2 regions of the Ensifer sp. NPDC090286 genome follow, and region 1 is predicted to be linked to the other one. Evidence: predicted binding sites of a transcription regulator. Region 1 holds the regulator's gene; the other holds the start of a gene.
The links. Region 1 encodes LexA, which represses DNA repair genes until DNA is damaged. Its sites were predicted from a motif close to TGTTCNNNNTGTGTTCNG; they were not measured.

Region 1 (3,381 bases):
CGGCGGTCGCCGAAGCGCTCCAGGGCTCGGTCTTGTCGAAGCGAAACGTCAGGTCGTATTCCTTGCCGACCTCAAGCGACCGCCAGTCGTCGCTGGCAAAGCTCATGTAGAGCGGCGACTCGGAGCCCTTGGGATAGAACCCGAGGCGCAGGGTGACGCCGCCGTCGAATTCCGACGAGATGAAGCAGGAGCCCTCCATCGAGGTGTCGGATGCAACGGTCCAACCGTCGACGTCCTTCCACTTGATGATTTCGGACTCCTCAGCCGCGGCCGATCCCGCGGCGATCAGACAGCTTACCAATCCGACCAGCAATCTACGCATGCAAAACCCCCGTTTGCCCGCATTTTGATAGGTCCCCGCGCCGCTGTCGAGGGTACCGAGCCCGATACCAGCAACATTTTAGGAATATTCACCTCTCTGCGGCAAGCGGACGCGCCCATCACATGGCGAAAGGATCCTTCGACGACTTGGTCTGGCCGCCACCGGCAAAGGGATCGTTGTTCGGGGCAGTGCCACCGGCGCCGGCAAAGGGATCGTTCGCTGCCCCCTGCCCGCCATTCGGGATCAAGGCGCTCACCGCCTCCTGACATTTGAACATCTCGCTCACCGCCTTCATCGAATCGCGCAGGCTGAGGCTCGCGACGACGCGTCCCTCGAAGGCCAGCGCCAAGGTGTTCTTGCGAACGAATTCGGTAAAGAAGTCGGTGTTGGAAAAGTTGACGACGAGGGCCTTGGCGCCGGTAAGATCGACGCCGAATGCAACGGCCGGCCACTGGCGACCACGGTCGAGCTGCAGGGCGACGTCATATTCCCGCTGCGGCTCGATGGATTTCCAGTCGGCATTGCCGATCGAAAGAAACGCCAGGTTCGCCGACCCACGCGGATAAAAGCCGATACGAAGGATCGCGCCTGCATCATAGCTCGTCGCGGCGTAACACGAGCCTCCCAGGGAAGGATCGGAACCCACCGTCCAGGCGTTGATCCGTTTCCAGATGTTCGAACGCCCTTCTTCAGCAGACGCCGCTCCGGCCGTGAGCAACAGACCGAGCACCACCAACGACAATCTACGCATGCAATTACCCCACTTTCCACGCAAAGTTATCCTTTTTTGACCTCCTGTCGAGACGGTGATGCCCCTTCCTCGCAGGGATTTTTGCGCATCCCGCACCCCCGGCCCTAAAGCCGGTACAGCCGTCGCGTTCTTCGCGGGTCGCAAGAGGAACGCTCAAGATGAACTCGAGGTGGAGCGGCTGGCGCAAATCAGACACAGCCTGTAGGCAAAGAGCTGTTGAACACGGCAGAGTGATCGCCATGCTTGCTGGACTTCGGAACGAAAGCACGGTTCACATCGTTTACCACCCCATCTTGCCCCCTTCATCAAGTGGACGTTCCCCGTGCTTGCCGCCCTGCTTCTCGCTTCGATAGTCGCATCGCCCAATATGCCTGACGTCAAGCTCAGCGCCGCGACAGTGGATGAACTCCAGACCGATTTCGAACGGGCCGTGCCGTGCCATCAGATCGATGGACGCAACGTGTGGAAGGGTGCGCTGGCGTTCTACATCCAGTCCTTCGTTTATGACGGCGACACGCCCGTCGCGACCGACGCCGCCGACGCGGTGCTGCCGGAAGACAACAGCGCAGAGACGGTGAAGGAGTTCGAGGACGCCTGCTCGACCTCGCAAGCGACCTAAATCTCTCCTCATAGAGCCCCGCGATTCGCTCGAATCAGCTGCGCAGACTGGCGTCATCCGGCGCGATTTTGGCACGCAACCGTCGCCGATAAGCGCCCTGCTCCCGCAAAAGTGACCGATCGGCACCCCCAGAAGCGGCCAATTGCCTGAATTCACGGAATTTTAGGCACTTGCGGAACACATATGGAACAGATAGTGTCTGTTCTTGATTTGTTTCACGCCTCTGGAGCGACGTGCCATGCTGACCCGCAAGCAACAGGAATTGCTTCTGTTCATTCACGAACGCATGAAGGAGTCGGGCGTACCGCCGTCATTCGATGAAATGAAGGATGCGCTCGACCTGGCGTCGAAGTCCGGCATCCACCGTTTGATCACCGCGCTCGAAGAACGCGGCTTCATTCGCCGGCTGCCGAACCGGGCGCGCGCGCTCGAAGTCATCAAGCTTCCGGAAGCCTACGCCGCCGGCCAGCAGCAGCCGCGCAGGGGCTTCTCGCCGAGCGTGATCGAAGGCAGCCTTGGAAAGCCGCCGGCGGCCGCTCCTGCCGCGCCGAAGCCGGCGCCGGTTGCCGAAAGCACGTCCGTTTCCGTCCCGGTGATGGGGCGCATCGCTGCCGGCGTTCCGATCTCGGCGATCCAGAACAACACCCATGACATCACCGTTCCGCTCGACATGATCGGCAGCGGTGAACATTACGCCCTTGAAGTGAAGGGCGATTCGATGATCGAGGCCGGCATCTTCGACGGCGACACCGTGATCATCCGCAACGGCAACTCGGCCAATCCCGGCGACATCATCGTGGCGCTCGTGGACGACGAGGAAGCGACGCTGAAGCGCTTCCGCCGCAAGGGCGCGTCGATTGCGCTCGAAGCCGCCAACCCCGCCTACGAGACGCGCATCTTCGGACCGGATCGCGTGAAGATCCAGGGCAAGCTCGTCGGGCTGATTCGCCGCTACCATTGAGCTGCAGGCAGAACACCGAATTAAAAAAAAGAGCCTCGCCAAGGCAATTGGCGAGGCTCTTTCCATTTCGGGTGACCTGAAATCCAGATCGTCTATTCGTGGATCGTATATTCGCCGAGTTCGCAGAGATCCTGCGTGTCCTCGGTCGTATCGAGGGCCGAGCCCTCTTCGAATTCGAATCGCATGTCGTATTTGCAGACGTCCCGCCCGTCGGCAATGGTGATTTCCATGCTCTCGCCAGGGTTCAGGACCTGCCGACCGAAAACATCGTCTTCCCACTCATTGACGCCGACCGGCGACGTATAAAAGTTCGTCAGGACCACGCTGGTGTTGTTCTTCAGCTGGAAAACCAGGTCGTCCGCGTGCGCCTCAATAGCGGTCGTCGCAAAACACGCCAACGCCGTCAGGATCAGTCTCTTTTTCATTGATGCCATTGCCTCCGTTCTTAATGTTGACGGACGCTACCGATGCGGCTGATCTCAGCGGAGTCATCGTTCCCCCTCTACCGATTTCACCGAAGCGATAAGATCCGACGGAGGCATAGGAGACGTGGCTTGCGCGGACGTGGGGTCGCGCGCACATCCTCCAACTCGCTGAAAGACAAGAGAAGCTCCCCAGTCGCGAAGGCATTGACGAGATACCAGTTTCCTGGCCATCGCGAAAATACGCGTCGAACTCTCATCCTGTGGAAAGCAGCCATTCGCTGATTCCACTTTGTATTTTTCAGA
Region 2 (3,381 bases), on a different contig from region 1:
TCCACGGACAAGATATCGAAGGTCCGGTTCGTCGCGGTATTTTCCACGCGATGACCACATCAGAGGAGCGACTTTTGCACCGGCTCGACGACGGTCTGCGAGCCGTTCGCACCTCGACGATCGAGTTCGCTCTGCGCACTGAAGCGAATATCGCCATCGCGGTCGCGCGCAAACTCCCGTAGCGCGTCATCGCTGAGACGATCCCATCCCTTTCCGCGGTTGGGACCGGATGGAACACGCGGGAGCAAACCCGGTTCGTTGCTCCAGATCAGCAACTGGTCCAGCGATGTTTCGTTCAAGAGATCCCGAAGATGGTGCGCCGTAACATATGCGTCCGGCATGGCCCGGTGCGCGGGTAGACCGATTTCGTGGACGAGCCCTTCGGGCATACGCTGATAGCGCAGAATCTGGTTGGAGAAGCGCGGCAGCTCCGGCCAAACACGAAGCGCAGATTTCCAGGTGCAGATCCAAGGCGTGCCGCCCGTGTACCTCGCCTTGCAGTAGCGCTTCTCGAACGCAGCCCGGTGCGCAGCGAGCGCGTCGATCCGCCCCTGCGGGCGAAGAATGCTGGCGGCGATCTCCTTCCAGAACGGAGCGCCGGCAACGTCAGCATCCCGGATGTGGTGAACGGCCATGGTATCGGGGGAGATTGGCCGTCCCGGATTGACCAGCACCGCACCGCGCTCGTCGCTGAGCGCCCATTTACCGTCCTCCCGTTGGACGACGTCCTGCCAGCCGATCTCGCAGACGTCGTTTGGGCCGTTTCCACCGGTCTCGAGATCAATGACACGGATTCTGGGTGGGGAGGTATCGATGACGGTCGCCTGCTTTCCTTGCTGTTGTCGGATCATAAATTTAGGTCGAGCTGCCGTTGTTCCTCGCAGTCGCCGCTCTGATCGTTGGTGAGAGACGAGAGCGTGACGCCGAGCAGCCTGACCGATCGGCGAAACGGGTAAACTGTCGCAAGCAAGACTGAGGCCGTCTCGATGATTTCCGGAACACCTGTGATCGCTAGCGTGCTTGTCCGGCTGCGGGTCGCCTGGGTAAAATCCGAATATTTGATCTTCACCGTAACCGTCTTGCCGCTTATCCCCTGCGCGTCGCAATAGCGCCAGACCTTGTCCGCCAATGGCCCCAATTCCGCGATCGCCAGGTCAAGATCGGTAATGTCGTCCGTGAACGTATCTTCGGCGCCCACGGATTTGCGGATGCGATCGGGACGCACTTTCCTCTCGTCGATGCCTCGGGCGATACTATGGAAATAAGGGCCGGATTTGCCGAAGTGCTGGCTGAGAAATTCCAGCGGCTTCGCTTTCAGGTCCGAACCGGTCTTAATACCGAGCCGATGCATTCTTTCGGCTGTCGCAGGTCCGACGCCATGGAACTTCTTCACGGGAAGTCCCGCGACAAACGCTGGACCATTTTTCGGCGTGATGACCGCCTGGCCGTTGGGCTTGTTGAGATCGCTCGCCATTTTCGCAAGAAACTTGTTGTAGGAGATGCCGGCCGACGCATTGAGCCCAGTCGCTTGCTTGATCTTCGCGCGGATCTGAAGCGCAATCTCAGTGGCGATTTCCATACCCATCAGGTTTTCTGTGACGTCCAGATAGGCTTCGTCGAGCGATAGCGGTTCGATCAGAGGTGTGTATTCGGCGAAGATCTCTCTAATCTGCTGCGAAACGGCTTTGTAGACGTCAAAGCGCGGCGGCACGAAGATCAGATCGGGGCATTTGCGTTTGGCGGTAATCGACGGCATCGCTGAATGAACGCCGAACTTGCGTGCCTCGTAGCTTGCCGCGGCGACCACGCCGCGGGCGGCGGATCCACCAACCGCAAGTGGCTTGCCCCTCAGCTCCGGATTATCGCGCTGTTCGACCGACGCGTAGAAGGCATCCATGTCAACGTGGATGATCTTTCTCATGGGTATTGCGGTCGTGTCGTTCATGGTGGTGCAGGCAGCGGAAATGTGAAAACAAAAAGAGAACATATCAGCACGATGACCGGATTCCAATCCGTCTTGGCACTGCCTTGCAGTAGCGCACCGGTGGTATCCGCTAGTATATTCAGCGTCGGCGGAGTCAACCAGTGGAGGTCGCTGTGCTTTCGCGCGAAGGTTCAATGTCATCCTTGTTGATGGCGCTCTTGATCGCCGCACCGATCGGCGCTGGAGCGGAAACGGCTGATACGGTCACGATCGATTCCGGGAAGGTTCAGGGCGTCGAAACCGATGGCATTGTCAGCTTCAAAGGCATCCCATTCGCGATGCCCCCTCTTGGCGATCTGAGATGGCGTGTGCCGCAGCCGGTGACCCCATGGGGGCAAACGCTCAAAGCCAATACGCTCAGTGCCGACTGCATCCAGCCACAGGAAGCGAGCACAGGCGCGGGAGCCGCTGAAAACGTCTCTGAAGACTGTCTTTATCTCAACGTTTGGGTTCCAGCCAATGCTGAAGATAAGCAGCTCCCAGTCTTTTTCTGGATATATGGCGGAGGCCTCACAAAGGGTGGGGCGACAGTCTATCCAGGCGAAGGATTGGCCGCGCAGGGTGTGATCGTGGTCACAAGCAACTACCGGCTGGGCAGACTCGGCTTTTTCGCGCATCCGGGTGTAGCAGCCGAGGCTCCTGACGACGTCTACGGCAACTACGGATACATGGACCAACTTGCCGCACTGAAATGGGTCCAACGTAACATCGCTGCCTTTGGGGGCGACCCGACAAAAGTCACCATCGCAGGCGAGTCGGCGGGCGGCGGCAGCGTCATTGCGCATCTGATCTCACCATTGTCCAAGGGCTTGTTCAGAGCCGCAATCGTCGAATCCCCAGGTTTGATGACCGCGAGAGCCTACCCGGGTCCCGTAAAGCCGCTGGAAGTAGCCGAAGGGAGCTCGATCGAGTACGCAAAGACGTTGGGCCTGACCGGAGACGATGCCTCAGTTCTGAGACAGCTCCGCGCACTTCCCGCCAAGACGTTTTCTGAGGGAGTTCTGAGCTACGCGATGGCGGGCTTCGGTGGGACCCAGATACCGGGTCTCAGCTCATCAATGATCGATGGACGAATGATCCTGGAATCGGCTGAAACGGCATTGCGGAACAAGCGCCAGACGATGGTTCCGGTTATCGCAGGAGCCAACGACGCCGATCTCGGCGTCACCCCCGGCCTGACGAAGAACGCCCTCTTCGCCCGGTTCGGCGTGTTGGCCAACGAGGCAAGACGGGTCTACGATCCCGACGGCGATGTCGACGTAAGGGCGCTCCTGCAAGACATTCCGGCGGATTGTGGGATGGTCGAACCATCCCGATATCTGGCTGAGGCGATGACGGAGGCTGGCCAGAAAGCCTATTTCTACCGCTTCGGCTATGTCGCGGAAGTCATGCGCGAG

Region 2: the regulator LexA is predicted to act here: its motif matches at 1,969-1,986, upstream of dinB (DNA polymerase IV).

The regions. Positions count from the first base shown of each region.
Region 1 is NZ_JBIVYF010000001.1:633,598-636,978, reverse strand. Features, by position in the region: gene ACIQUG_RS03180 (hypothetical protein) at 1-322, opposite strand, end outside; gene ACIQUG_RS03175 (hypothetical protein) at 441-1,073, opposite strand; gene ACIQUG_RS03170 (hypothetical protein) at 1,396-1,692, shown strand; gene lexA (transcriptional repressor LexA) at 1,931-2,653, shown strand; gene ACIQUG_RS03160 (hypothetical protein) at 2,746-3,087, opposite strand.
Region 2 is NZ_JBIVYF010000011.1:63,757-67,137, reverse strand. Features, by position in the region: gene ACIQUG_RS33295 (exonuclease domain-containing protein) at 60-851, opposite strand; gene dinB (DNA polymerase IV) at 848-1,945, opposite strand; gene ACIQUG_RS33285 (carboxylesterase/lipase family protein) at 2,098-3,381, shown strand, end outside.